3 regions of the Idiomarina sp. PL1-037 genome follow, and region 2 is predicted to be linked to each of the others. Evidence: predicted binding sites of a transcription regulator. Region 2 holds the regulator's gene; each other region holds the start of a gene.
The links. The regulator ArgR, encoded in region 2, controls arginine synthesis, uptake and breakdown. The targets are predictions, from matches to a motif close to ANTGAATANNTATTCANT.
Positions count from the first base shown of each region.

Region 1: the regulator ArgR is predicted to act here: its motif matches at 7,923-7,940, upstream of U0358_RS11945 (aspartate aminotransferase family protein).
Region 3: the regulator ArgR is predicted to act here: its motif matches at 7,541-7,558, upstream of gltB (glutamate synthase large subunit).

Region 1 covers NZ_CP139873.1:2,537,778-2,547,938, reverse strand. Annotated here, with positions in the region: gene prlC (oligopeptidase A) at 1-846, shown strand, start outside; gene U0358_RS11985 (DUF2970 domain-containing protein) at 855-1,076, opposite strand; gene U0358_RS11980 (hypothetical protein) at 1,076-1,378, opposite strand; gene rpe (ribulose-phosphate 3-epimerase) at 1,514-2,188, shown strand; gene trpS (tryptophan--tRNA ligase) at 2,200-3,207, shown strand; gene U0358_RS11965 (sensor domain-containing protein) at 3,216-5,261, shown strand; gene U0358_RS11960 (anthranilate synthase component II) at 5,266-5,847, shown strand; gene U0358_RS11955 (HDOD domain-containing protein) at 5,916-7,088, shown strand; gene U0358_RS11950 (flagellar brake protein) at 7,094-7,798, opposite strand; gene U0358_RS11945 (aspartate aminotransferase family protein) at 8,127-9,344, shown strand; gene astA (arginine N-succinyltransferase) at 9,358-10,161, shown strand, end outside.
Region 2 covers NZ_CP139873.1:522,000-532,160, reverse strand. Annotated here, with positions in the region: gene U0358_RS02525 (ABC transporter permease) at 1-543, opposite strand, end outside; gene U0358_RS02520 (ATP-binding cassette domain-containing protein) at 543-1,277, opposite strand; gene U0358_RS02515 (alpha/beta hydrolase) at 1,281-2,726, opposite strand; gene U0358_RS02510 (DUF3718 domain-containing protein) at 2,874-3,248, opposite strand; gene folA (type 3 dihydrofolate reductase) at 3,359-3,859, opposite strand; gene cgtA (Obg family GTPase CgtA) at 3,901-5,055, opposite strand; gene rpmA (50S ribosomal protein L27) at 5,172-5,429, opposite strand; gene rplU (50S ribosomal protein L21) at 5,445-5,756, opposite strand; gene ispB (octaprenyl diphosphate synthase) at 5,949-6,920, shown strand; gene mdh (malate dehydrogenase) at 7,446-8,378, opposite strand; gene argR (transcriptional regulator ArgR) at 8,566-9,039, shown strand; gene U0358_RS02470 (Dyp-type peroxidase) at 9,015-9,980, opposite strand; gene U0358_RS02465 (DUF885 domain-containing protein) at 10,097-10,161, shown strand, end outside.
Region 3 covers NZ_CP139873.1:980,642-990,802, reverse strand. Annotated here, with positions in the region: gene U0358_RS04525 (M28 family metallopeptidase) at 1-469, opposite strand, end outside; gene U0358_RS04520 (SDR family oxidoreductase) at 784-1,626, shown strand; gene U0358_RS04515 (glutamate synthase small subunit GltD family protein) at 1,643-3,064, opposite strand; gene gltB (glutamate synthase large subunit) at 3,064-7,530, opposite strand; gene nadA (quinolinate synthase NadA) at 7,668-8,708, opposite strand; tRNA gene U0358_RS04500 (tRNA-Lys) at 8,849-8,924, opposite strand; tRNA gene U0358_RS04495 (tRNA-Lys) at 8,955-9,030, opposite strand; gene ybgF (tol-pal system protein YbgF) at 9,161-9,922, opposite strand; gene pal (peptidoglycan-associated lipoprotein Pal) at 9,943-10,161, opposite strand, start outside.

The sequences.
Region 1 (10,161 bases), 790 kb from region 2:
GACGGACATTTGCGTGGCAGCTTCTATCTGGATCTCTATGCGCGTTCAGGCAAGCGCGGTGGTGCCTGGATGGCGGACTTTGTTGGCCGCAGAGTGCATGCCGACGGCGAATTGCAAAACCCGGTGGCCTTTTTAACCTGTAACTTTAGCAAACCGGTGGGTGGTAAGCCTGCACTCTTTACTCACGATGAAGTGCTGACATTATTCCATGAGTTTGGTCATGGTTTGCACCACATGTTAACTCAGGTCGATACCGCTGGTTTGTCTGGTATTAACGGTGTCGAATGGGACGCAGTTGAGCTGCCCAGTCAATTTCTGGAAAACTGGTGCTGGGAACCTGAAGCACTGGCATTAATATCCGGACACTATGAAACTGGTGAGCCGTTGCCACAAGAGCTGCTGGAAAAAATGCTGGCTGCACGCAATTACCAGTCGGCTATGCAAATGATGCGACAGTTGGAGTTTTCATTGTTTGATATGCGTATTCATCATGAATTTGACGCAAACACGGGTGCGCGAATTAGCGAAATTTTAGATGACGTGCGTCAGCAAACTTCAGTACGTATTCCACCGGAATACAACCGTTTTCAGCACAGTTTTGGTCATATCTTTGCTGGCGGTTATGCGGCAGGTTATTACAGTTACAAATGGGCTGAAGTGCTGTCGTCTGATGCATTTGCACGCTTTGAAGAGGAAGGCATATTTAACGCCACAACCGGGCGAGACTTTTTACATGTCATTCTGGAACGCGGTGGCAGTCGTAAAGCCGCAGATTTATTCCAGGAGTTTCGTGGGCGTGAACCGAGTGCCGAAGCTTTGTTACGTCATAGCGGCATAGTAGCCTGATGTAAGCATCAGGCTGCGACAGCCATTACCAGGTTAACGACGCCGACTAAACCAAAGACTAATAGAATGGTAAGAATAACGCCAATAATGATGTAGGCTTTCGGGCTCCCATGCTGGAAGTCTCGTTGGCGGTTTTTTTCTGTTTGCACACCCAAAAAAGCCGCCAACACACTCATAACCATATTGAAGAAACCTGGTTTCGAGGTTTTGTTTTCGGTAGATTCAGACATTAATCGGTGTATTCGTTTTGGTAACGTGTGTTTTTGGTGTCGCTTGAACTTGAGATTAACTCAATCAAATCGAAGAAGTGAAATTGTACGGAACGGCTGTCGCCTTTTAACCAGCTAAACCATGTCACTTGATCTGCAGCTAATTGACACTCGACAGAGGTGTTACTTTGATCTTTTTCAGTAACAAGTTGTTGGCAGCGTTGAGTGGGATTTTGCTGAGCAACGAGCGAGGAAGGACTCACAATAGCAAACGCAGTAAACGCAGCTAATGCCAGTGATGTTATTATTGTGAGTAATCGCATGAAATTCCCTCTCAAGTCTTGATTGACTAATTTATCAGCGATTTTGTAAAAATTCTAGTCATCACTGCGAATTTTTTTGTCAGGGGTTAACTGCTACAATAAGCATCATTTTGAAATAGGTCAGGAAAACGAACGATGAAACCATTAATTGCACCGTCAATACTGTCTGCGGACTTTGCCCGTTTAGGGGAGGAAGTTGACGCGGTATTGAGCGCCGGCGCCGATGTCGTGCATTTTGACGTAATGGATAACCACTATGTGCCTAACCTGACAATAGGTCCTATGGTTTGCAAAGCGTTGCGTGATTATGGAATTGAAGCACCAATTGACGTGCATTTAATGGTTAAGCCCGTTGACCGTATTATTCCTGACTTTGCAGAGGCAGGGGCTTCTATCATTACCTTCCATCCGGAAGCCTCCGACCATGTTGACCGGACTTTGCAGCTCATTCACGAACATGGCTGCCAGGCGGGGTTGGTTCTAAACCCTGCAACACCGCTGCATTATCTTGATCATGTTATGGATAAAGTGGATGTCATTTTACTGATGTCAGTTAACCCGGGATTTGGTGGACAGTCTTTTATTTCGTCAACGCTTGATAAGCTCCGAGCGGTGCGCAAGCTGATAGATAACAGTGGGCGAGATATTCGGTTGGAAGTGGATGGCGGTGTTAAGGTGTCAAATATTGGTGAAATTGCGAAAGCGGGCGCGGACATGTTCGTTGCCGGTTCAGCTATTTTTAATGCGGATGATTACGCCAGTGTCATCCAGACAATGCGCGATGAAATCGGCGCGGTAACAGGTTCTTAGAGGAAACAGGAATGTCGAAACCAATTGTGTTAAGTGGTTGTCAGCCGTCGGGGCAATTGTCTATTGGTAATTACATTGGCGCACTACGTCAGTGGGTTAATATGCAAGACACTCACGAGTGTAAATTTATGCTGGTTGATCAGCACGCCATTACTGTACGTCAGGAGCCGGAAAAATTGCAGCAGGCAACCCTGGACGGGCTGGCTTTGTACCTGGCTTGTGGCCTTGACCCAGCGAAAAGCACTGTGTTTATTCAGTCGCATGTACCCGAACATACTCAACTTGCCTGGGTTTTGAACTGCTACACTCAAATGGGTGAGCTAAACCGCATGACGCAGTTTAAGGATAAGTCTCAGCGTCACGCTAGTAATATTAACGCGGGTTTGTTTACTTACCCGGCGCTAATGGCGGCAGACATTCTGTTGTACCAGGCGAATGAAGTGCCGGTGGGCGATGACCAGAAGCAGCACCTGGAAATGACCCGTAATGTTGCTGAGCGTTTTAATAACTTGTATGGCGATATTTTTACGATTCCGGAGCCAATGATTCCAAAAGTCGGTGCGCGGGTCATGTCATTGCAGGAGCCGACTAAGAAAATGTCAAAGTCGGACGATAACCCGAATAACTTTGTAGGTTTATTGGAAGAACCGAAGAAGATTCTGAAGAAAATTAAGAAAGCCGTTACCGACTCCGACGAGCAGGCGCGCATTTACTTTAATCAGGAAGAAAAGCCGGGTGTATCGAATTTACTGAGCATTATGTCTGCTGCCACGGGTAAGTCGATAGACGAGCTGGTACCGGACTATGAAGACAAAATGTACGGGCATTTAAAAGTAGATGTGGCAGAGTCTGTGGTGGCCATGCTGGAACCTATTCAACAGCGGTACCACGACATGCGTAATGACCAGGCATTTTTGCAACAGGTTATGAAACAAGGCGCTGATAAGGCACGTGAAGCCTCAGCAAAAACGTTGTCAGATGTTTACAAAGCGGTAGGTTTTGTACCCTACCCAGGATAAATTTAATTATGCTAGAGAGATCTTCGGAACAGCGCGAAAAAGAGTTGCTGAACAGTGTTGAAACCATGGCAAACATTGGCAGCTTTTGGTACGAACCTGCGTCTGGAGATTTATATTGGAGCCCTCAGTTAAGAGAGATTCATGGAGTCGGGCAGGATGAGCCTATCACCTATGAACAGGCTATGGCGTTTCATTTGCCTGAGTACCGTGAAAATATAGAGCACTTAGTCGAACAGAGTTTTCAGCACTGTCATAGCTGGTCGGCAGAAAGTTGCCTTAAAGACAGAAGCGGATTAATTCATTGGGTTGCTATTACAGGCATTACCCGAACGTTAAAAAATGGCGACGTGGCGCTGTTTGGTGCAATTCAGGACATAACGGTTAAAAAGTACCGTTTGCAGCAGTTACAAGAGCAAACTAACACTTTAAGAAGCACGCTGGATAACTTACTGGATGCTGTTATCACCATCGACAGCAATGGCATTATTATTAACTTTAGCGCGCCGGCTGAGCGCATGTTCGGTTACAGCGCCACTGAAGTTAAAGGTAAGAACGTCAATGTATTAATGCCCGAACCGTATGCCCGTGAACATGATCATTATCTTGATGCATACCAAAAAACTGGCCGTGCACGCATTATCGGTATTGGTCGTGAGGTACAGGCTAAGCGTAAAACTGGAGAAGTGTTCCCTATTGACTTAGCGGTAACCGAGGTCACGCACTCGGGTGAAACGCAATATATTGGCGTTATACGGGATATTACCGAACAAAAGGAAAATGCCCGTAAGCTCGAGTATTTAGCCAATTTTGATGAACAAACCGGACTCCCAAACCGACACCGATTTCTTGACCTTGTTGAGAAACGTATTGAAAGCCAGCTCCCCATTGTTGTGGCAGCCATTAATATCGATTTCTTTAATCGCGTGAATACGATTCACGGACACGAGGAAGGTGACCGTGTTATTCAGCTAATTGCGCAGCGTCTGAGAAAAACCATTGGTGATTCAGGCTGGATAGCGAGAGATCTCGGTGACCGATTTTGGGTGGGGGTCATGCTGGATTCTACTGATAACAGCTTGAGCATTATTGAGGAGCTACATAGCGTATTACGCGAACCTTTCAAAACGGCATTTCAGACGCATTACTTAACCGCAAGCATTGGGGTCAGTTTAAGTGATAAAGATGAAAATGCTTCCGGACTGCTGTCACAGGCTGATACGGCCACGTCTAATGCTCGGCATAGCGGCCGGGATAAAATTGCAGTTTACAGAGCTGAAATATCCGAGTCCGTTGTAACTGACGCTAAAACAGAGTTGGCTTTACGAGGGGCTTTGGGTCAGGGACAGTTCGAGTGCTGGCTTCAATCTAAAGTCGATACTGATGGTGTTGTCTGTGGTGCGGAGGCTTTAATGCGTTGGCGTAATAAAGCAGGAGAAATTATTCCTCCAGATCAATTTATTCCGGTCGCAGAACGCTTTAAGTTAATTATCCCTATGGCTAAAGAATTGTTGAGTCAGGTGGCTTTTGTCGTGCGGCAACTGAGCGATAAAGGTCTCAACGATCGTATTGCGGTTAATGTCAGCCCAATTGAATTTTTACAAGCAGACTATGCGGATACGGTAGAGAATATGTTCGCTGAACACGGGGCACCGCTAAACCAGTTAACTATTGAAATTACAGAAAATTTATTACTGGCTGACCCTGAAATAGTTCAACAAAGGATGTCCCGACTAGCCAAGTTGGGTGTCTTATTTTCCATAGATGATTTTGGAACGGGCTACTCTAATTTTATTCGTATTCAGCAGCTGCCGATAGGCGAGTTAAAAATAGACAGACAGTTTGTCCAACTTGCAGAAGAGAACGATAAACATAGAGGATTATTGTTGGCTATGCTGAATATGACTAAATCCCTATCGGTTTCTTCAGTAGCCGAAGGCGTAGAAACTGAAACTCAGGTTAAATTACTGAAAGAAAATGGCGCTGATTTATTGCAGGGGTTCTATTTTGCGCGGCCAGACCATTTTCAAGACTGGCTGAGTGGCCGACTGACTTAGCAGTATGATTGTATTAATTGATAACTTTGACTCATTTACTCACAATCTGGCCCGCTACTTTCGGGAATTAGGTGTAGACGTTAGTGTTTTCAGAAATAACGAATTAACCCTTACCGACATAGAGCAACTAGAACCGCAAGCGCTCGTTGTATCGCCGGGCCCTTGTACTCCCAACGAGTCAGGGATATCTTTGGCGGCCATTGAGCACTTTCATACAAAGTTACCAATATTAGGTGTGTGCCTTGGTCATCAGGCATTGGCACAAGTTTTTGGTGCAAGCGTTGTTCGGGCAGAAAATGTTATGCACGGAAAAACCAGTGTGATAAGACACTCAGGGGAAGGGCTTTTCCGGCAGCTGAATAACCCCTTAGAAGTGACCCGCTATCATTCGTTGGTTGTTTCTCCTGAGAGCTTATCTACAGATTTTATTATTGATGCCGATACGTTAAGCAAAAATGGGCAATTTGAGATTATGTCGATAAGACACCGAAATTTACCACTGTTTGGTGTCCAGTTTCATCCTGAATCTGTTATGACGGCACAAGGACATAGTCTGTTAGCGAATTTTTTACGTTATATACGATAATCAGTAAGTAGTATTTTCTCTGCTTATTCAACATAATACAGCCGCAGTTCAGCTAATACCGAGGTAACATGTTCCACTTTTTTGCGGGTACCACAGAAGGTGGTAGTAACGATCCCGCTTTGCGCTTAGAAAAACGCTTTATTAACTATCTCATAAGCTTTCCGTTTGCGCGTAAAACTCGTTCAAAAGAAGATGGTACCGACAATGAAGTGCATGAGCAGCGACGTAAGCTTTTAGAAGTTGAGCGTCTGAACTATGAAGAGCGGGATCGCAAAGCGCAGGCGCGTCAGCGTTATGCCGATCGTATTTCTGATGAATTGCATGAAGAGATTTATCATCGTGCGTTGAAAGCCATAGAAGATGGCGACTACATCAGCGAGCGCTTGATCCCACTGCCTGAGAAACTACCTGAATTACTCGATACGCTTAGCATGAAAGCCGCGTCTATGCGCCGGATTGAGTCTGTTGTGCAAGGCATGGACTGGTTCCATACGGGACTAATCCGTACGGTCAATCAACCACCATTTATTGACCGGAATAAGCAGGTAAAAATTGATAATCTGCGGGTGGCCATGAGCTTCGTGGGTACCGAAAATTTGCGCCTGCTAGCCCCTGCCTACATTATGCAAAACTGGTTGCCGCCGGCTACGCAACCGTTCACCTTATTCCGCCGGAAAATTTGGGAGCATTCGCTGGGTACGGCTATTGCCGCGCACAATATTGCGGTAGAGCGTAACCTGCGAGATCCGGTTTTAGCTTATACCATTGGTATGTTCCATGAGCTGGGAAAAATTGCCTTAACCAAGCTGTATTTGCGTTTATTTGATGAGGTACAGCGCGAATTCGCTATGCAAAGTGTTAACGATAAGTCACCAGAGCGTCACAATACTATTGTCAACTTGACTCCGGATGAACGCTTTCTGCGCGATTTAATGTTGGAAAAGGATAAGGACGTAAGTTACCTGGTTGCTGAAGGCTGGGGATTAAAGCGAGTTCCGGTAAGCGAACACTTACTAGCTTTTACACAAAGTAAAACGAAAGAGCAAGGATATGAATCTGAATATGCTGAAGCGTTAGCTCAGGCCAATGCTTATTGCGAATTCAGAATGCTGCGGGAAGTAGACCTTGCCAGTCTGGAAGAGGGTAAACACCTGTTAAACAAGCATTCAATAAAGTCAGAAACTGTCGCTCGTTTGCACAATGTGAGTTTAAAACGCCCGCCAATTGTGGTGCCTGAATAGAAGCTTCAACATTCAAACTCGGTGTCGATTAATAAATGATCGAATACCTTATTGATATGCGCTTCCTCGTCAGTGAAGCGCACGCCAACACTTATCATTCCATAGTCTTTGCGTTGGTTCATAATTTGACCTGAAAGAGTCAGAGGATCTCTCTGAGAACCTGAACCTATACTGATCTTTATATTCATGTGAGTGACATTACCCGTCTGGCTCTGCGCCTTAAACACAATTTGGCAACCGGCAGAAGAAATATCGACAATAACGCCACTGGCTAACTTCTTTTTGTTTTTGGTCTGAGTGCCATCAGCAGTAACATCAACTGGAATATGAGTTCGTACACGCCGTTGTGCCCGCAATGCGCGATTCTCTATTTGTTTCGGATAATCCAGATACAGCAACCGGAAAGGAATATTAGAGACGGCCCGGATCTTTGTTTTAAAAGCCAGGCATTCACCCGCTTCTCCCTCTAAAACCAAGCGAACAATAACCGGGTTACCTTCATATAAAACATCGGCGTAGCTGCCATCAGTGCGCGGGTTAGGCTGCTTCAACAATAAATAGTTACCGGTGTCAAAGCCCACAACCTGAAGCTTGGTGCGTACCTTGGTCGCCGAAGAAAACTCAACATCAATTACGTCGCCCGGGCGTAAGTAGGTCAGCTTTAAGTGGGGTTGAGATGAGGCGTTCAGGGGCGGAGTCTGATTTTCCATAACGTCTTTTCCAGCCGAACATTTATTCAATAATTCAGGCTAAATTAACGCGAGTTAAAAATCAATGTAATTCTGCGTAGTTAAATGTTAACTCAGTAGGTTCATTTTTTCTGGCCTAAAAAATAATGACTAAAGATTCATCGTTTCAGCATGCATTAGCATAACTATTCGTATCTTATGCAAGAAAAGCGTAAACCCTCGGTTTTAGGGATTTATAACTGAATTATCACAGACAAACTGCACAAATTTTGGCATAATAGCGGGCTACTTTTAGAGATGAATTTGTTGACACCTTTGTTAACTCGCTAAGGCGATAAGGACGAGAGTAATGACAGACAATAAGACAGTAAACCGTGAAATGTTTAATGATGTAATGGTTCCGAACTATAACCCGGCATCAATGGTTCCCGTTAAAGGAGAAGGTGCTCGTGTTTGGGATCAGGAAGGTCGCGAGTATGTCGACTTTGCCGGCGGCATCGCTGTGAACTGTCTTGGTCATTGCCATCCGGCGATGGTGTCTGCCCTGCAGGAGCAGAGCCAGAAGCTGTGGCATTTAAGTAATGTTTTTACTAACGAACCGGCAATTCGCCTGGCGAAGAAATTAACTGAAGCCACCTTTGCCGATCGTGTTTACTACGCTAACTCTGGTGCTGAAGCTAACGAAGCAGCATTAAAGCTGGCACGTCGCTGGGCAATTGAAAAGCATGGCGAGCATAAGCAACAAATTATTGCTTTCACTAAAGGCTTCCATGGGCGTACCTTCTTTACCGTAACCGTGGGTGGTCAGCCAGCTTACTCTGACGGCTTTGGCCCAAAACCTGGTGCGATTGAGCATGTGGACTACAACAATATTGACGCGCTAAAAGAACTGATTTCCGACAAAACTTGCGCTGTAATGATGGAACCATTGCAAGGTGAAGGCGGTGTAGTTACTCCAGACGTAGAGTTTGTTAAAGCGGTACGTGAGCTGTGTAACGAAAACGACGCGTTATTGATTTTTGACGAAGTACAAACAGGTTTTGGTCGTACCGGTAGCCTTTATGCGTACGAGCAGCTGGGCGTGACGCCGGACATTCTGACTTCAGCAAAAGCATTGGGCGGCGGTTTTCCTATTGGCGCTATGCTAACAACGACGGAAATTGCTGAGCACCTTAAACCGGGTACACACGGCAGTACATATGGCGGTAATCCACTGGCCTGCGCGGTATCAGAAGCGGTATTTGATGTTGTAAATACGAAAGAAACGCTGGACGGCGTGAAGCAACGTGAGCAGTGGTTCAAAGAGCAACTAACAGCAATTAATGAAAAATATAACGTGTTCAGCGAAATTCGCGGTCAGGGCTTATTGCTTGGTGCGGCAATGAATGAAGAGTACGAAGGGCGTGCGCGCGACTTCTTGCTGGCCGGCCAGGAGCATGGCGTTATGGTACTGATTGCCGGTGCTAATGTGGTGCGCTTTACCCCGTCGCTGGTTATTTCTGAAGAAGACATTAAAGAAGGCCTGCAGCGCTTTGAAAAAGCCGTTGCCCAGGTCGTTGGTCAATAACTGAGGCTGTTTTATGTTGCTAATCAGACCCATTAAGCCGTCAGATTACGAAGCGTTATACCAGTGTGCGATTGAGTCCGGTCATGGTTTTACTTCTTTACCGGTAGACCAGTCGCTGCTGGAGCGCCGCATTAACGCGGCGCAAAAAGCATTCGCTAAAGATACCGTTGAAACACCGGGCGATGAAAGCTATCTGTTTGTTATGGAAGATACCGAAACCGGTACTATTGCAGGTGTCAGTGGTATTGAAGCCGCGGTGGGTTTGAATGAAGCCTTCTGGCATTACCGTTTAGGTAAAGTTGTGCATCATTCAGAGAAGCTCAATATTTATAATGCACTGGAAACCTTAACCTTGTGTAATGACTACACCGGTGTTTCCGAGCTATGCACACTGTTCTTGCGTGAACCTTACCGGCACAATATGAACGGACGTACATTGTCACGTTTCCGTATGCTGTTTTTAGCGCAATTTAAACAGCGTTTCAGCGACTGGGTAATAGCCGAAATGCGTGGTGTTTCAGATGAAAATGGTGATTCGCCATTCTGGAATTGGCTGGAAGAGAACTTTTTCTCAATGGACTTTCCTAAAGCCGACTACTTAAGTGGCATTGGCGATAAAGTCTTTATTTCTGAACTGATGCCACGCTTCCCTATTTATACTAATTTGTTGAGTAAAGAAGCACAGGCGGTTGTCGGTAAAGTTCACGACAATACCCGGCCGGCACTGAAACTGCTGGAATCCGAAGGCTTTCGTTTTCGCGGGTTCGTCGATATATTTGATGCAGGGCCAACGGTTGAAGCTGAAGTGTGTAATCTT
Region 2 (10,161 bases):
AATAAACACCAGTACACTGCCCATAATCAAGGCCGCTTTTGAGCCCCGGGTTGCTAAGTCTTGCTTTTGCAGTTGTATTGGTTGCACAACACGCGGATCAACTCCCCGTAATGTCAATCGGTAAGCCGCTATTTGACTCGAGTACGCCTGCACTGCCTGCTCTACACGCTTAATTTCGGTTTGCTGCTTTTGTGCCGACCAGTCAGCGCGCAAGGTGACCTCTACCGGTTCGGCTTTACTAACGCTTTCCTGCCAGTTTTCAGGCAAAGTAAGGACTATAGGCGTTTCGGTTTTTGCCCATTCACCCTGTTTCTGGACGACTCCTCGTTCGTTAAGAAAATCAACCAGCTGAGGTGCGTTTTCTTCACCTTCAATAGTAATTTCAACGTCCGCCGGATCGGTCAGCTGCGTTATTAAGAAAAAAAAGGCTACCGCCATTAATAAAGGTCCGAAAAACGCATAAGACATTGCCGCTAAAACAGAGCGTTTATCACGGATAGCGTCCCGGAATTCTTTTTTCCATACAGAAGTTAATGCACTCATCAGGCTGCTATCCCCTCGTCGGTACCGATAATTTTAACGAAGGCATCTTCCAACTGTTGCTCGCCGGTCATGTCACAAAGTTCCTGTGGTGTTCCTTCAGCTGCAACTTTGCCTTTTGCCATAACCACCACTCGGTCGCATAGCGCAGCAACTTCCTGCATAACGTGGCTGGAAAACAAGATACAGGTGCCTTGAGCGCGTTGTTCGCGCAACACATCTCGTAAAATTCGGGTACTCATAACGTCCAGACCTCGACTGGGCTCATCCAGAATCAAGTGCTTCGGGCTGTGTACTAAAGCCTGAGCCAGTGCAACTTTCATCCGCTGGCCTTGTGAAAACCCTGCTGTTCGGCGGTCTGCAAGCTCTTTAATATCCAGTTTATCTATCACCTTCTCAACCGCCTGCTTTTGCTCCATGCCTTTTAGCCCGTGTAGTCCGGCGAAATAAGCCACTTGCTCGCGCACGGTTAAACGTTCGTATAAGCCAAACTTATCAGGAAATATGCCGAGGTTACGGCGTGCACCAATAGGATTCTGGTTGGCGTCAACACCTTCAATTTCTGCCTTGCCGGTATCAGCCTGCAATAGCCCGTAAATAATACGAAGACACGTGGTTTTTCCTGCACCGTTGGGTCCGAGAAGACCGGTAATTTCGCCATCTTTTGCCTGAAATGATAGAGAATCCAGCGCTTGCACATTTTTAAATGTTTTTGTCAGTGCATCTACGTTTATCATTATTTATAGCCCCGCTGCATTCTGGTTCAGTACAAATGGCTTAAGTCTTTGTTCTTTTAAGCAGCCGCCGTCAATATTTTCGACAGAACCTTGCTCGATAAAATCGGCAATAAGCTGATTAGCGCAGGTATGACTGGCAATAGTATGTCCCGCGTTAGGTGCAACCAGGTGTTTACTGTTGGGTAAAGTTCTATGAGCTATTTCTCCCCATTCTGGAGGCGTCACCGGATCCAGCTCTCCCGATAACAGTAAAACAGGTTTATCACTGACAACAGGATCGGACCAGTAAGCAGGGACACTTGATGACTGCCAGCCCGCACACATATCAACAAAGGCATCACCTGTACGGCTACCAATAAACTGATTGTTACCGTCCTCGGCAAAAAGCTCCGGAGTCGCCCGGGGTAAATCTTCGCCACACACAACCGACAGCATAAGTCCGAGGTAAATACTGTTCTGCGACATAGTACCGCCCATCAAACCCAGTATGGCGTGGTGGCTTCCTTCAGCTGCAGAATGAATGGCGTAGGGCAATAGTTGACGAGTATTGGGGTGATATAAGGCAACACGGATAATTGAGCTGAAACGTCCGGGGGTCAGTTTTATCTCAAGCGGCTCAAATGAGAGGGGGTCACGCGTTTCCAGCAGTATATCCCCGGTTTCCAGCTCATTCATAACCTCATAATATTCTTGCTCTAGGTTAGGGAACTTTTCGTGACATGGGCTTTGTTCGGAACAATCCTTGAGCATTTCGTCAAACGCATCGGCTCCGTGCTGACCAAAAGGCCCAATGATTACCTGAGGCGGAGCCACAGCATCCAGGGTAGCCGTGCGAACTGAAGCAGGGGCTTCACGTAAATAGGTTAGACCGACGCGGGTTCCATAAGACCCGCCATAAAGGTTCAGTTGCTCTATACCCAAATGTTCACGTACCCGTTCAAAGTCTTTTACGGCGTTAACGGTATGATATTGCGTGGTGTCTGTATCGGGGTACTGCTCCTGACACTCGCGACTCAAGGCTTTAAGATCCTGCTCATCGTCAGCACGTATCAACTCATCCGGACGCTCAATGTCACATTCAAGCGGATGACTTTTGCCCGTACCGCGCTGATCAATTAGAAGAATATCGCGTTTCTGACGCACGGCTTCAAACATACGCGCTATCATTGGAGTTAATTCAGTAGCAGCCTGACCCGGCCCACCGGCCAGAATGAGCATAGGATCGGCTTGCGCTCCCTCCTGAATAGCCGGAAGAATAGCGTAATAAATACCAATATGTTTGCCGTCAGGCTGTTCGTAGTTTTCTGGAACTGAAACTGTGCCACAATGCAGTTTCTCTTGCACACCAGGTAAATAACAGCTCGAAGCTTCATTTGATGTTGTCTGTGCCTGACCACTAAGCGGCACCAGACCCAGTAGCAGTAGCGATAATGCCATCCATTGTTTCATAGCGATTCCGTTTATATATGCAACGGATCTATTGTCGTAGAGAACAGGGGAGAATTACAAGGTAAGTCACTGATTGATTTGTTAGAAGATGTAAAAAAAGCCCGCAAAAAATTGCAGGCTTTTAGAAAATAACTTTGTCGGTGCTAATTACAGGCCAGCGCGATCTTTAATTGCTACAGCAATTGCACTGCTGCCGTGACCGTTAGATTGCGCCCATTCGTAGTCGCCAGAAGCTTTCAGTTCGTCTACTGACAAACGACCAACGATGAACTCACCAATGTCTTGTGAACCGTTAGCCATGGCAAATTGCAATAAGCTTTGACCGTTGCACTGAATGCCAGTGTAAATATCACGCACGCGTACACGAGCATCACGTAATTTTTTACGCATACGCATGGTGTCATCACCTTGCACGTATGTGCATAAGCTTAAGGCTAATTCATTTGCCTCTGCGCTTTTTGAAAAAGTTACGCCTGTTGCCGCAACGGCAGCCATCATGGTGCCTAATACAATTGCTTTCATCTAAAACCCCATCACAAGATTGTTCAAAAATTCATCAAGATGATACTACGAACTCGAGCTTGCTGCAATGGCTTAAAATTCAGGTAAGTTACTGAATTTATAACTTCTTATTAACTTACCTTGTCGAAAATAAGAGTACTAAAGTTATGGGTGTTACGTTCATCAGCGGCAAAGTTTTGCCGCTCTACCTCTTGCCAGTCGCCGACTTCATGATAATCGGGGAAATAGGTATCTCCCTCAACATTTAGTTCTATTTTAGTAACATATAGTCGGTCTGCGAGGGGTAAAAATTTTTCATAAATTTTTCCTCCGCCAATCACCATCAGCTCATCAACCGGTCCTGCAGCGGCGATTGCCTGTTGCACCCCTGACACCCAAACCACAGGGCTGTCCTGATTTTCCGAACGATCCGTTCGACGGCTTAGAACGATATTCTTACGACCGGGCAAAGGACGACCAATTGATTCGAAAGTTCTGCGTCCCATAACAATTGGCTTACCCAAGGTAATTTTTTTGAAATATTGCAGCTCGTCCGGCAGGTGCCATGGCATTTTGTTGTCTTTTCCGATAACCCGGTTATCGGCCATAGCCACCACGAGTGATATTTTCATTCGGCGATACCCTTAATGCTTAGCCTGACGTTTACGTCAGGCTACTTCTGATAAATGACTTCGACGTCGTGATCATCATCATCGTCGTCATCTTCATCGTCCAGTTCTTCTTCCATAACTTCTTCGTGATAGGTGTCCCACATAAACTCGACGGGATCAGCCTCTTCCTGCTTTTCTGTATCAGGCGCAGGCAAGGTTTCCAGATAGGACATAACTTCACGACAAAGCGCATCACTGCCTCGCCCTTCCAGCGCAGCAATTTGGAATACCGGACCGTCCCAATCTAATGCTTTAACCAGTTCATCAACTTTTTCCTGAACTTCTTCATCCAGTAACAAGTCGACTTTATTGATGACCAGCCAGCGTGGCTTTTCTGCCAGCTTAGGACTGTATTTTTCCAGTTCATTGATGATAATGCGCGCCTGCTCAGCAGGGTCGGTTTCATCAAACGGTGCTAAATCGACCAGGTGCAACAATAAGCCACAACGCTCTAAGTGTTTCAGGAATTGTATGCCAAGTCCTGCGCCTTCAGCCGCGCCTTCAATAAGGCCCGGAATATCGGCAATAACAAAACTTTGATGCGGCGCGGGACGCACAACACCCAGGTTTGGTATCAGAGTCGTAAATGGATAGTCGGCTACTTTAGGTCGTGCAGCGGAAACCGAACGAATAAAAGTCGATTTACCGGCATTAGGCATACCCAGCAACCCCACATCAGCCAGCAACATCAGTTCCAGCTTTAGCGGGCGTACCTCACCAGGAGTGCCGTCGGTTTTTTGTCTTGGAGCGCGGTTTATACTGCTTTTGAAACGTGTATTACCCAGACCATGGAAACCACCTTTGGCCACCATCAAACGCTGACCGTGTTTCGTCAAATCGCCAAGAACTTCGCCTGTATCGATATCGGTAGCCCGGGTACCTGGAGGAACTGGCAGCACTATGTCGTTACCACGTCTGCCCGTACAGTTTTTACCCATACCGTTTTTACCGCGCTCAGCTTTATGAAAACGTTCAAAACGATAGTCGATAAGGGTATTCAGGTTTTCATCTGCCTGCAGATAAACGTCACCGCCGTCGCCACCATCGCCGCCGTCAGGGCCGCCTTTGGGAATATATTTTTCGCGACGGAAACTGATACAACCATTACCACCGTCACCCGCGTCTACGCGGATTTCTACTTCATCAACGAATTTCATCGCAATCTGCTACTTATCACTTGTCGAATACTGTGCAAAATTCTAGCACATATGAAAAAGCCCCGCCGTAAGGCAGGGCTTTCAGAACCGAAACTTTTCAGTTTATGTTCGCGTTATTAATCAGTAATAACACTCACATATTTACGGTTTTTGCTGCCCTTCACTTCAAAAGACACTTTGCCCTCTGAGGTTGCAAACAATGTGTGGTCTTTACCAATGCCAACGTTACTTCCAGCATGGAACTTAGTACCACGTTGGCGAACCAGGATGTTGCCTGCTAATACAGACTCACCACCGAAGCGCTTAACACCGAGACGTTTACTCTCTGAGTCGCGACCGTTTTTAGTAGAACCACCAGCCTTTTTATGTGCCATGTCGTTACCCCTTAATTAGCTGTTGATACCAGTGATTTTCACTTCCGTGAACCACTGACGATGGCCTTGTTGACGGCGAGAATGCTTACGACGACGGAACTTAACGATTTTAACTTTATCGCCACGACCGTGATCAATCACTTCCGCTTTCACTTTACCACCGGATACGAACGGAGCACCGATGTTTACATCGCTGCCGTCTGAAACCATCAAAACCTGGTCGAATTCAACTACATCACCGGTAGCTGCTTCCAGTTTTTCCAGGCGGACGATTTGGCCTTCAGACACACGGTGCTGCTTACCGCCACTTTGGAATACTGCGTACATATTATTCTCCACAACCCTATTGGGCATCCAAATTCAAATCAGGGCGCGAATTGTACGTAATCCCGCCATCGATCGCAACCCTTAATTTGAACTTAAAAGCAGCGCCGCTTAACGCGGATTGAGTTTCCGCTCCGCTATAAATAGTGTACCATCTGTTTTCCGTTAAATTTTGTAAATAAACAGATATCTATGATCGATATGCAGTCCATTAACGCATTAGCCAAAGACGATATGCTTGGCGTTAATGCTTTAATAGGTGAACAACTTCAATCGGATGTTGCCCTAATTAACCAGTTAGGCCTTTACATTGTCAACAGTGGTGGTAAACGCTTACGCCCACTGCTTGCCATATTAGCTTGCCGGGCCCTGGGTTATGAAGGTAACGATCACCGCAAACTTGCGACAATTATCGAGTTTATTCATACCGCGACCCTGCTGCACGACGATGTCGTCGATGAGTCGGAACTGCGCCGCGGACGTAAAACCGCCAACGCAGTGTTTGGTAATGAGGCCAGCGTTCTGGTTGGTGACTTCCTTTATACCCGCGCTTTTCAGTTAATGGTCGACTTAGACTCCCTGCGGATACTGCGTATTTTAGCGGATGCCACCAACGTTATTTCTGAAGGTGAAGTGCTGCAGTTAATGAACTGTAACGACCCCGATACCTCAGAAGCCAGTTACTTTAATGTCATTTACGGTAAAACCGCCAAGCTGTTTGAAGCTGCAACAGAGCTGGCCGGCGTATTAACCGCACAAAACGAAAAAGTAACGCAGCAACTGGCCGATTACGGTCGTTATTTGGGTACCGCATTTCAGTTGGTGGACGACCTACTGGATTACACCGCGGACAGCGAATCGATGGGCAAAAACGCCGGTGATGACCTAGCAGAAGGTAAGCCGACACTGCCGTTATTGTACGCCATGTGGCACGGCAACGAAGTAGAACAAAAGCTGATTCGCGAAGCCATTGAACAAGGTGACGGACGTGAGCACTTACAAACCGTGCTAACTGCAATGGAGCGCACCGGTGCATTGCAATACACTCGCGACAAAGCTTTAGAAGCCGCCGAACAAGCGCGCGAGTCCCTAAGCGAACTGCCGGACTCCGACTACAAACAAGCCCTGCTCACTCTAACCCACCTGGCAGTCGACCGGGTAGCTTAGAGGAAGGAAATGCCTTGGGGGGATCGGGTTCTGTTTCGGAGGACGCCCGTGAATACATCCCTGTAGGGCTTGTGTAGCGCCATCCATGGCGCTACACACCTCCGAAACAGAACCCTTCCCGCTTTAGGCATTTCCATTTAGCATCGCCATCCATGGCCTTCTACACTCCGCCAGAGAAATCTTCAACACTCGTAACGCTCGCAATCCAACAGCCTGCCCCTTTTAAGCATCTTCTAGCCTGATAATTAAAAAACTAACGCTGTGTATCAATTGGAATATTTGAGCGTACGTCTAGCTGGAAAAATATTGGGGAAGGTCAATATTGGCGAAAAGCCGTTGCAGGATTATCTGGAGAAAGTGCTGAGATAACTTTCAGCAAATAGCGTGGAAATGTTGGGGCGGCTATTACAGGAGCGTCGAAGGCCAGGGACGGCCTTCGTCGAGCGCTCATGGATGAGCTTGTAGCGTCTCCTGTAATAGCCGCCCCAATATTTTCAAAAGCGGATTACTGAAAGTTTTTTCAGCTTAGCTGGCGAAGTCGATGCCAGTTTGGATGTCGCCTTTCAGTCCATCTAGCATGTCGTCCATGCATTTTTGTTCGAATTCACTTAGCTTGCCGTAAGACAGAATTTCTTCGGCGCCATTTTTGCCTAAGCGTACTGGCTGTGCGAAGAACTTAGCGTTGTCGCCAGGGCCTTCTACGTAGGTGCATTCAATAGTGTCCTGACCTTGTAGGCCTTTCAGCAGTGACAGGGCAAAGCGTGCTGCTGCCTGACCCATAGACAGGGTTGCTGAACCGCCGCCAGCTTTAGCTTCGACAACTTCAGTACCGGCATTCTGGATACGGTGAGTTAAGTCTTTGATTTCTTGTTCAGTGAACTCAACGCCTTCCACCTGAGACAGCAATGGCAGAATAGTTGTACCACTGTGACCGCCAATTACCGGAACTTCTACGTTTTCTGGGTTCAGACCACGCAGTTCGCCTACAAAGGCTTCTGAACGAATAACGTCAAGTGTGGTAACACCGAACAGCTTACGCTTGTCGTAGCAACCCGCTTGCTTCAGTACTTCAGCAGCGATTGGAACGGTGGTGTTTACTGGGTTCGTAATGATACCAACGCAGGCGTCAGGGCAGTTGTCTGCTACGCCCTGTACTAAGTTTTTAACGATGCCTGCGTTCATGTTGAACAGGTCAGAGCGATCCATACCTGGCTTACGTGGTACGCCGGCAGGAATTAATACAATGTCGCTGCCCACTAATGCTGATGCTAAGTCGTCTTTACCGAAGCCTGTTACTTTCACGTCGGTAGGGATATGACTTAAGTCAACCGCCACACCTGGAACTACTGGCGCAACGTCATACAACGACAATTCTGAACCTGCTGGTAATTGGGTTTTCAGAAGCAATGACAATGCCTGGCCGATACCACCGGCCGCACCTAATACGGCTACTTTCATCTCAGACTCCGTTTTTGTTGGTCAATTTAAACTGCTTAAAAATGCAGGATTTGGGGCAAAACTGTACTCTTATATCAGTAAAAATACAACTTTGCCCGATACATATTCAGCACTCGAATAGCGCATCTTTATGCAGTACACTGTCCATAATTATAGCATGGAAACAGCATAGGAATTTGACACTCAAATGGTGCAGGACACGTTACTCGAAGCTTTTAAAACCTTGCTCCGCGAAGAGCGGTACGGCTCGCAGGGAGAAATTGTTAATGCCTTGAAAGCCGAGGGCTTTGATAACATTAGTCAGTCTAAAGTGTCGCGCATGTTGAGTAAGCAAGGAGCGGTTCGTACCCGCAATGCAAAGCAGGAAATGGTTTACTGTTTACCACCTGATTTAGCCGTGCCTTCCACCCGGGCGCCATTAAGCCAGCTTGTACTGGATATTCAGCATAATGATGTAATGGTCATTATTCGCACAAGTCCGGGGGCTGCCCAGTTAATTGCCCGGTTGCTGGATTCCGTCGGTAAAAAAGAAGGCGTGCTAGGCACTATTGCCGGCGACGACACGATTTTTATTGCACCGCTTAAAGTGGCTGATATTGAATTCACTCTGCGAAAAGTACGTGAGCTGTTCGCAAATCAGGCGGTGCTGCCCTCTTCATAGTCCACTATGTCTTCGGCAACTTCTTTGTTCGCTTCCATAAAGCGCATTGAAGGAACAAAAAAACCGGAGCTGGATACGGCTTGTGAGTAATCAAGTAAGGGGTCGTAAGCCCCTTGTTCGTCGGCGTAATAACGGTTCTTTAGCCACTGGACAACCCTTTTAGGCGAATGGCTAAAATACATGGCCAGAAGCCCCTGTTCGCGCAAGTCGCCCCACGGCATATTCTGCCGTAATAGTGGGATGGGCTGTTCGCTACTGTCAATTAAACGACTTTTCGCGGCGTGAGTGACACCTTCTATTTTGGCTTCTGATAGACGTTCACCGGATACTTTCTCACGCCCCATTAACTGCTCCTGCGTTTCCGGGCCTAAATAGTCCCAACGACGCAAGTCATGCCGAAACTTCTGCACGAATAAGTAGCTGCCGTCGACAAAGTCGGCGTCGTCCTGTACGTCAACTAACGCGACTTTACGCTTACGCATCCCCCGCGGGTTATCCGGTGCATCTATAAAGCCGGTTAAGTCGCGGCCGTCCAGATAACGGAAGGAACGGATTTGTTCAGCCACTTCAATGTCGTAGCCGAACCATTCCATCAGCGTGCGCCCGGCCAGATAGTTAGCATCGAAACGGTCACAGCGAATTTGTATGACAAGATCATAGGGGTGTCTAGGTGCTTCACGGTCTCCATCGCTAAGCTCAGGAAAAGCCTGCAAGTGTAGCGGTCGCTTATGGGGATAGAGAATATCCCAGTAGTCTGCCCCTATCCCAACAAAGCCTGTTAACATGCCTTCAGAGAAACGGGCGTCAAGATCGCGTAAAATAGCTGGAAAACGAGCTAACTTGCGACGTAAACTTTCTACGTCGTCGCTCATGACGTGACAAAACAACGTCAGACCATGCAGATTAGGTTCCGCGTAGACTCCTGACTGAGCTTTATCCACCCTATTCTCCCGTTTAACTGTTATTTTTGTGGGTTCGTTCTATTCGCTTTTACATTAATTAGCGCAAGAGGCATTATAGAATGCCTGTATTCGTTATGACACCGCAAGGAAAAATCATGCGTAATCTGATACTTATTTTTGGTTTGCTGGGCGTTACAGCCTGCACCACCACAGCTGATAA
Region 3 (10,161 bases), 460 kb from region 2:
CGCCAGGGGCGTCCGAGGTATAATCCATAACATCGCTAACGCGCGAGTCGATATCACCGGACATCATCACATAACGATTAGGGTCTGTTTTGCCACGCTGAACAGCAATGACACTTTTTACTTCCACAGGGTCGGGTATGCGCTTTTCTCCCGAAATAGTGTCGCTGACATACATGACTTCTAGACAGCCACCACAGGCTTCTGATATGCGCTCAAATTCGGCAAAAATCCAGCGCCGCGCAGCACCAATGCCGCGCGTATCCGACTCGGTTTCAGATAAGGTATGGCGTGTGCCGAAATCCACCAGGGTCTGAATATCACTTTCAATACGGTCAGCCTGCATGGCGTCAGCTATTTTATGTAGCTTTTCCTGCTCTTTATAATCAATGCTATCCTGAGCGATAGCGCTCAACGGCGTGGCTAAACCAACACTTACCGCCAGTAATGAACTTGTCCACAATTTGAACATAATTGAATACCTGTTAATTAATAAGCTTGATTCGATTATGCGGTATATAACAGAGGATGGAAAGCCATGCGCTGGAACAGCCTGCAATAACCTTTATGACTGCTCCGTTAGTTTGGCAAGCCCGCTTCCCCTTCAAAGCTGTCGTACTCGCTAAGATGTTGTTTAAACAGAGACTGAAATTGAGAGCGGTGATAATCTGTTTTAAGCTCATCAATCAGACTTTCTATTGTAAGGCTCACTGCTCATAATGGGCTATTGGTCAGTATCTATATTAAGTTCAACATTTCTTTTTCATTAACGCTAAGAGGATCTTCATGCAAACGCTTTTACTCGGTTACGGCGACATTGCAGACCGCGTTGCGCAAAGGCTCAGCGATCAAAACGAGCAGGCCACCGGAGTTTGCAGAACCCCGGAGAGCAAGCCGGTGCGCAAAGGAGTCAATTTAGTTGCAGCAGACTTAAACAATGAACAAGAGCTTCACCAACTGTTCCAGAATAAATGGGATAATGTTGTCATTACCCTGACCCCGGAAAAAGGCGCAGAAGATAGCTATCATCATGGCTACGTCGTTCCCTGCCGTCACCTGCAGCAAGTGCTGTCGCAGCAAACTCATCAGCCTAATATTATTTACGTTTCCAGCACCGGCGTTTATGCACAACGCGACGGCGAGTGGATTGATGAAAACAGTGCAACCGAGCCTACATCAGACTCTGGTAAAGCTCTATTGCAGGCTGAATCCATTATCGATGCCTTACCGGGGCAAACCTCGATTCTTCGTTGCAGTGGTATTTACGGAGAAGGGCGTGACTTTTTGCTGCGTCAACTAAGTCAAGGTAATGTCCAGCTTCGTGACAGCTGGACCAACCGCATACATCAGGACGATGTCGCTGGCTTTATTGTGCATTTACTTACCCAGGTTAATCAGCCAAGTCCTGTTTATTTGGTTAATGACGATGAACCGGTCAAACAATACGAAGTTTACCAATGGCTGGCTGAGCAGCTTGGAATTGAGCTGACCGGAAGCATTGATACAGACGTTGGTCCAAGAGGCTCTAAACGCTGCATGAATAAGGGCTTGAAAGAAAGCGGTTACCCACTTCAGTATGCGAATTTTCGCGAAGGTTACGCACCAGTTATTAAACAATGGCAGCGCTGATTGCGCTGCTCATAACTTATACGGCGTCGAAATAATCGAGCATTCCCTCGGCGGCGTTGCGTCCTTCGGCTATCGCCGTCACCACCAAATCGGCGCCGCGCACCATATCGCCACCGGCAAATATTTTCGGGTTGCTGGTTTGCATAGCATACGCAGTATCGCCAGTAGCCAGCACGGTGCCCCAGTCGCTTAGCGCCACTTTGTGCTGTTGTAACCATTCCGGCGGGTTAGGTTGATAGCCAAAGGCAATAATGACTGCTGTGGCCGGCATAACGAATTCTGAGTCCGGCACAGGCTGTGGACGCCGGCGACCGTCTTCATCAGCTGGGCCAAGCTCAGTGCGTACCATTTTCACGCCGCTAACCTTACCGGAATTGTCCGTAATCACTTCCAGCGGTTGCAGATTAAACTCGAAAGAAACTCCCTCTTCACGAGCGTTTTGCACTTCTTTGCGTGACCCGGGCATATTGCCTTCATCCCGACGATAAGCACAGACCACTGACTTCGCTCCTTGTCGTATTGAGGTTCTGACGCAGTCCATCGCGGTATCGCCACCGCCAAGTACAACCACCGTCTCGTCTTTCACATCAATCAGCGGATACTGAGACATTGGTTCATGAGCCATGAGTTTTTGCGTATTACCAATCAGAAACGGCAAAGCAGGATAAACCCCGTCGGTATCCAGACCTTTTAATTTTCCATCCAGCGCTTTGTAGGTTCCTAACGCTAAAAATACCGCATCGTAACTGGCTTCCAGTTCAGCAAAACTGATGTCTTTACCCACTTCGACACCCAGCTTAAACTCAATGCCCATGTCAGTGAATATTTCACGACGTAAAGTCATTACCTCTTTGTCCAGCTTAAATGGCGGAATGCCGTAAGTCAGCAGTCCGCCAATTTCCGGGTAGCGATCATACACTACAGCTTTGACACCATTGCGGGCGAGCACATCAGCGCAGGCCAGCCCGGCAGGCCCGGCCCCTATCACAGCAACCCGTTCCTGACGTTGAGTCACACCACTTAAGTCTGGCCGCCAGCCCTGTTTAAAAGCTTCATCGACCATTTGTTTTTCAATACTGCCAATAGTTACTGCGCCGAAACCGTCATTCAGTGTACAGGCACCTTCACACAGACGATCCTGCGGACAGACCCGGCCACAAACCTCAGGCAGGCTGTTGGTTTTATGCATAAGCTCAGCGGCTTCAATAACCCGCCCTTCGTTGGCCAGCTCCAGCCACTGAGGAATATAATTGTGAACCGGACACTGCCACTCACAATAAGGGTTACCGCAATCCAGACAACGGTCAGCCTGACCTTTTAGCTGTACATCGGGCATTGGATCATAAATTTCTTTAAACTCGATGCGACGCTCTTCAACCGAACGCTTCGGCGGATCAATGCGCTGCACGTCCAAAAATTGATAAATATTCTTGTTCATTACATCACCTGCACACGTAATTCTGCGGTTGACCGCGCCCGATGCCCTAAAAGCTCTTTCACATCTGCCGCTTTTGGTTTGACGATATAAAAGCTGTCCACTATTTGCTCGAAGTTGTTTAGCAACTCGCGCGAGTAGTGACTTCCCGTTGCTTCGTGATGCTCATGAATTAAACCGCGCAAGTGCTCCTGAATAATCGGGGTATCCACTGCTACGGCTTCAACCAATTCGTGGTTAAGCCGACGGTGCAAATCACCGTCGCTGTCTCTTAAATAAGCAAAACCGCCGGTCATGCCCGCACCAAAATTGATGCCGCAGTCACCCAGTACCACCACAATTCCGCCTGTCATATATTCACAGCCATGGTCACCAATGCCCTCTACCACAGCTGTAGCGCCGGAGTTACGAACCGCGAAACGCTCGCCGGTACAACCGGCAGCATAAAGCTTGCCGCCAGTCGCGCCGTACAGACAGGTATTCCCCATAATAACGGCTTCGTGCGTGTTATAACGACAGCCTGCTGGTGGCTTAATGGTAATTTCACCACCGGCCATACCTTTCCCGACGTAGTCGTTGGCGTCTCCGGTCAGGTGTAGCTTTAAGCCACCGGCATTCCATGCACCAAAGCTTTGTCCTGCGGTACCAATAAAACCTAAGGTAATTGGCGCAACCGCCATTCCCTGGTTTCCATGCTGACTGGCAATGTAACCCGATACACTTGCAGCAACCGAACGGTCATCGTTACGAATAGCCAAGGACCAATGACCTCCGCTGCGCTTATCGATAGACTCTTTGCACAACTCCAGTAATCGCTGGTTCAGCTTGCCCTGATCAAACGGCGGGTTCTTCTCGGTGCAATACAAAGAATGCTCTGAACGCACTCCTGCGGACTGCAGCAAGGCATTTAACTGTAACTGCTGCTGGCGTTTGGTTTCACCAGTCAGCCGTTCCAGTAGGTCAACCCGGCCAATAGCGTCGGTTAACTTCTCCAGCCCCAATTGGGCGAGAATGTCACGCACCTCTTCCGCCATAAACTCAAACAGTTTCACCACGCGTTCCGGCAAGCCGGAGAAATGTTCACGGCGCAGAGTTTCATCCTGAGTAGCTACGCCGGTTGCGCAGTTGTTCAAATGGCAAATGCGTAAATATTTACACCCCAGAGCAATCATAGGGGCTGTGCCAAAGCCGAAGCTCTCAGCGCCTAAAATAGCCGCCTTCACAATATCCATACCGGTTTTTAAGCCGCCATCGACCTGCAACCGAATTTTATGACGCAAGTTATTGGCGACCAAGGCTTCATGCACCTCAACCAGACCAAGCTCCCACGGTGAGCCCGCATACTTGACCGAAGTCATGGGGCTGGCACCGGTTCCGCCGTCGTAGCCGGACACAGTAATTAAATCGGCGTACGCTTTAGCAACCCCCGTAGCAATGGTGCCAATACCAGGCGTAGAAACCAGCTTGACTGAAACTAAGGCTTTCGGGTTCACCTGTTTTAAATCAAAAATCAGCTGGGCTAAGTCTTCAATGGAATAAATGTCGTGATGAGGCGGCGGGGATATCAAGGTAGTTCCAGCAACGGCGTAACGCAGCTGGGCAATTTCTGCAGTGACTTTTTCGCCGGGCAGCTGGCCACCCTCGCCGGGTTTGGCCCCCTGCGCAACTTTTATCTGTATAACATCAGCATTAACCAGATAATGCGGCGTAACACCAAAGCGTCCCGAGGCCACTTGCTTAATTCGCGAATTTTTTGCGTTGTTAAAACGCTTCGGATCTTCCCCGCCTTCACCAGAATTTGAGTGCCCGCCAATAGTATTCATGGCAATAGCTAAGGCTTCATGAGCTTCAGCGCTTAACGCACCTATCGACATAGCCGCCGTATCAAAACGCTGAAAAAGAAGCTCTTTAGCTTCTACCTTTTCTTTTTTAATTTTTGCTTTTTCAGGCAATTTAATGCTGAGCAAATCACGCAGGTGAGTCACCGGCCTCTCATTAACGAACTTAGCGTAAACGTCGTAATCTCGCTGCTCGCCTGTTGCTACCGCTCGTTGCAGTGAAGTCACAACATCCGGGTTGTAAGCGTGATACTCCCCGCCGTGCACATATTTTAGCAAGCCGCCCTGAGCCAGTTTTTTTCGTGTTAACCAGGCACGGTGGAAGCTTTGCTGAAGATCCTGCTGTATATCGTCAAACCCAGTACCATCAATGCGTGCTGGCACGTTTTCAAAGCAAAGACGACGCACATCTTCGTTTAGCCCAACCGCCTCAAACAAGGAGGATCCCCGGTACCCCGCCACTGTCGCAATACCCATTTTCGAGAGTATTTTCAGTAAGCCTTTATTCAGGCCTTTACGGTAGTTGAGCAACGCCTCCTTTATGTCCAGTGTGACTTTGCCCCTGGCCACCAGTTGTTCCACGGTCTCATACGCAAGGTACGGATAAACCGCAGTGGCGCCTAAACCTATTAATACTGCCATATGGTGCGGATCACGCGCGGAGGCGGTTTCAATAATAATGTTTGAATCACAGCGAAGATCATTATTCACCAGCACTTGTTGCACCGCCCCAACAGCCATGGCTGCCGGTATCGTCAGCTGTTCCCGCTGTAAATCTCTGTCACTGAGAACCAGAATAACCGTTTGTTCATCCTTAACCGCGGCTTTTGCCTGTTCAACCAGGCTATCGATGGCTTGTTGCAGGTTTTGCTGCTTCGGTTTAAAACCAAGCGATAAAGTGGTTGCACGGTAATGTTGTTCGTCCAGTTCACGTAGCTGTTTTAAATCGGTGTACATCAGGATAGGAGATTCAAATACCACCCGATCGGCATCGCCCGATGCTTCGTTAAATACGTTATGCTCACGCCCGATAATAGTGGAAAGCGACATGACATGGCTTTCACGAATCGGGTCAATGGCCGGGTTGGTCACCTGCGCAAACTGCTGGCGGAAATAGTCGTAAAGCAAACGCGGCTGCTTTGAGAGCACCGCAGTGGGTGTATCGTCGCCCATAGAACCCACAGCTTCCTGACCATCTTTGGCCAGAACACTGATAATTTGCTGGATTTCTTCTTCGGAGTACAAATACGCTTTATGAAAAACCAGCATGGTCTTGTCGTCATACAAACGCTTACCCAGCTTGTCAGCGTGGCTACGCTCAAACGGTATTAAGTGACGACGGTGCTGTTCCAGCCATTGTTTATAGGGGTGACGCTGCTTGAGTTCTTCTTCAATTTGGTCGTTATACCAAATTTTGCCGGTATAGGTATCCACCGCCATCATTTGTCCCGGTCCTAAGCGACCTTTTTCAATCACTTCCTGCTCGTCGTAATCCCAGATACCCACTTCTGAAGCAATGGTCAGAATACCCGAACGGGTCAGAACATATCGCGCCGGACGCAGACCATTTCTATCCAGACTGCAGGCCACATGTCGGCCATTGCTCATGACAACGCCGGCAGGCCCATCCCAGGGCTCCATATGCAGGGAGTTAAACTCGTAAAAGGCGCGCATTTCGTCCGACATAGTGGCATCGCCCTGCCATGCCGGTGGAATCAGCAAACGCATTGCCCGGAATAAATCCATGCCGCCAGCCAGTAATAGCTCCAGCATATTGTCTAACGACGCAGAATCGGAGCCTGACAGGCCCACCAGTGGCTTTGCGTCTTGTAGATCCGGCAATAAGGGCGTCTGAAATTTATAAGCTCTTGCCTGTGTCCACTGACGATTTCCACGTACAGTATTAATTTCACCGTTGTGAGCAAGGAACCGGAAAGGCTGAGCCAGCGGCCAGCGCGGTTCTGTATTGGTAGAGAAGCGTTGATGGAAGACACAAATAGAGGTTTTCATTTCGGCATCGGCTAAGTCGATGTAATAAGCCGGCAAGTCAGCTGCCATCATCAGGCCTTTATAGACTAAGACCAGACTCGACAACGACGAAATATAAAGCTCATCCTGATTAGGCATCCGCTTTTCGATGCGCCTTCGGGCCATATACAAGCGTCTTTCTAGATCTTTTTTACGCCAGCCCGGCGGAGCCGACACCAGAACCTGCTCAATAACCGGCTCAGACGATTTAGCGCCTTCACCCAGTACTTGGTTGTTAACCGGAACTTTACGCCAGCCAGTGACCGCTAAAGTCTCTCTTTGAAGCTCTTGCTCAATAAGATGGCGGGCAGACTCACGCTTATCCTTGTCGCCGCTAAAAAATATCATACCGACAGCAAACTTCTTGCTTAGCTGCCAGCCTTGGGTTTCTGCGTAATGGCGGAAAAACTGTTCGGGTATTTGCAGTAGCAGCCCACAGCCATCTCCGGTTTTACCATCGGCGCCAATACCACCACGATGTTGCATACGATCCAACGCTTTTACTGCGGTAGAAATTAAACCTTGCTGAGCTTCGCCATTAATATCAGCGATAAGGCCAAAACCGCAGTTATCACGGACATCAGCTGGATCATAAAGTCCCATGCTTACACCACTCGAATAATTATTCAATAAAGTTAGATTAGCATGCAGAAATTCACTTCGGTAGGCACTGAAGTTATTATTGTTATAAATATGTTTTATGGACCAATAGTAAAAAGGCTCCCGAAGGAGCCTTTAAATTATTTTAAGCTAGCTGAAAATTCCAGCATTCGGTCTAACGGCACCATGGCTTTTTGACCCAGAGCTTCATCGACATGAATCTCATGTGTTGCTCCACCATCCGTTAACGCCTCTTCTATCGCTTTTAAGCCGTTCATTGCCATCCAGGGACAATGTGCACAACTGCGACACGTTGCACCATTACCCGCGGTTGGGGCTTCAATAAAGGTCTTATTCGGCTGCAACTGCTGCATTTTATAAAAAATGCCTTTATCGGTTGCTACTATGAAAGTCTCATTCGGTAATTCCTGACTCGCCTTAATAAGCTGCGAAGTAGAGCCAACAGCATCCGCCATCGCCACAATATTCTCCGGCGACTCAGGGTGCACGAGAATAGCGGCCTCAGGATGAAGCTTTTTCATATCCTGCAGAGCTTTCGCTTTAAACTCATCATGCACGACACAAGCACCCTGCCACAGCAGCATATCTGCACCGGTTTCCCGTGCGATATAGCCGCCTAAATGCTTATCCGGTGCCCAAAGAATTTTTTCTCCTTTGGAATCCAGATGATCGACAAGCTCAAGCGCCATACTGGATGTCACTACCCAGTCTGCACGAGCTTTTACCGCTGCCGAAGTGTTAGCGTAAACAACAACGGTCCGGTCAGGATGTTGATCACAAAACTCAGCAAATTTTTCCGGTGGACAGCCAAGGTCAAGAGAACACTCGGCCTTTAATGTCGGCATCAGTACTTGTTTGTGAGGCGTAAGAATTTTTGCTGTCTCACCCATGAAACGGACACCAGCTACAATCAGTTTCTTTGCCGGGTGATCTCGCCCAAAACGAGCCATTTCTAAAGAATCGGCCACACAGCCACCGGTTTCCTCAGCTAATGCCTGAATATCAGGGTCTGTGTAGTAGTGCGCCACCAATACAGCGTCTTCATCAATCAGAAGCTGCTTAATGCGATTAATGGTTTCAGACTTTTCTTCCGCACTTAAAGGTTTAGGTTTTGGAGGAAAAGTATAATCAAGGCTATCCAGAGTTTGAATCTCGGTCATGATACTACGGCTTGTTTTCTAAGTGTTCTCAGTAAGTGAGGGCTATTATAGCTGAATTCAAGGGATGCTTATAGCTAAGTCCGTATCACTCTTAATTCATCGGTATGGATAAGTGTTTTTTAATGAGGTATTCAGTGAAGTGGTGGGTTGTGCAGGATTCGAACCTGCGACCAATTGATTAAAAGTCAACTGCTCTACCAACTGAGCTAACAACCCAAATTCTGGTAAATATTTTCATTGGCGACGTGGTGGGTTGTGCAGGATTCGAACCTGCGACCAATTGATTAAAAGTCAACTGCTCTACCAACTGAGCTAACAACCCAAACGCCAATAATGTTGCCCGTTTCTGCTTGGCAACGGCGGCATAGTTTACTGAAATAGTGCGCGTATGCAACTGAAAATTGAAAAAAACTGTTCGATTGCTTAATTCACGAACACATGTTGCTCAGTTGTTATTTATTTAAGCGTTGTTTTGCCAAATTAGATTCGGTACTTTCCGGGTATTCTTCGATCACTTGCTCGTAATAAGCTTTTGCATCTGCTGATTTATCTTGCTCACTGGCGATAACACCAAGCTTTAATAAACAATCGCCACGTTTATTACTGTCTGGGTAGTCATTAACGACAGTTTCAAACTGTTGCTTTGCCTGATCGTATTGTCGTTTAGCAAAAAACAACTGACCTAGCCAGTAATGGGCATTAGGAGAGTATGTTGAATTTGGAAAGTTCTTCAGAAAAGACTGAAATGCGGGTATAGCTTCATCGTAACGCTTATCCTCAAGAACTAAAGCTATCGCTTTGTCATAAGCATCATTCTCGCTAAGGTTTGGAGAATAGCTGCTATTGTCTGTTTGTGTCGGTACCTGCTCCAGATCATTGTAACCATCGCCTGCACTTTCACTCTGGTTATTGCTCGACTTCAAATTACTGAAACGACGATCAATTTCCTGATACAGTTCGCGCTGGCGTTCCAACAATTGCTCCAGACGGTATTCATGCTCTTCCGTTATGCCTCTTAATTCAGCAACATTTTGCTGCAAAGAACCTAACTGATTAAGCATTTCAAGCTGAGCACTGGAGCGCGCTTCGAGCATGCGCTCGATCTGCTCTAGTCGTTGCTCAACGTCACCTGAAGACGACAGTCCAGAAACAGGAGCCTGGGCCATAACAACCCCAGGCACACACAAACATACAGCTAACAGCGTTTTTCTCATTACTATCCGTTACTTTTAAATTAGTAAACTAAAACAGCGCGACGGTTTTTCGCGTATGCGCGTTCGTTTGACTCATTTACCATTGGCTTTTCTTCGCCATATGAAACAGTCGAGGTTTGAGAATCCTGAACACCCAAGTTGTGCAAATAGCTCTCAACTGCCTTAGCACGTCGTTCGCCTAACGCGATGTTGTACTCAGGCGTACCGCGCTCGTCGGTATGACCTTCGACAACAACTTT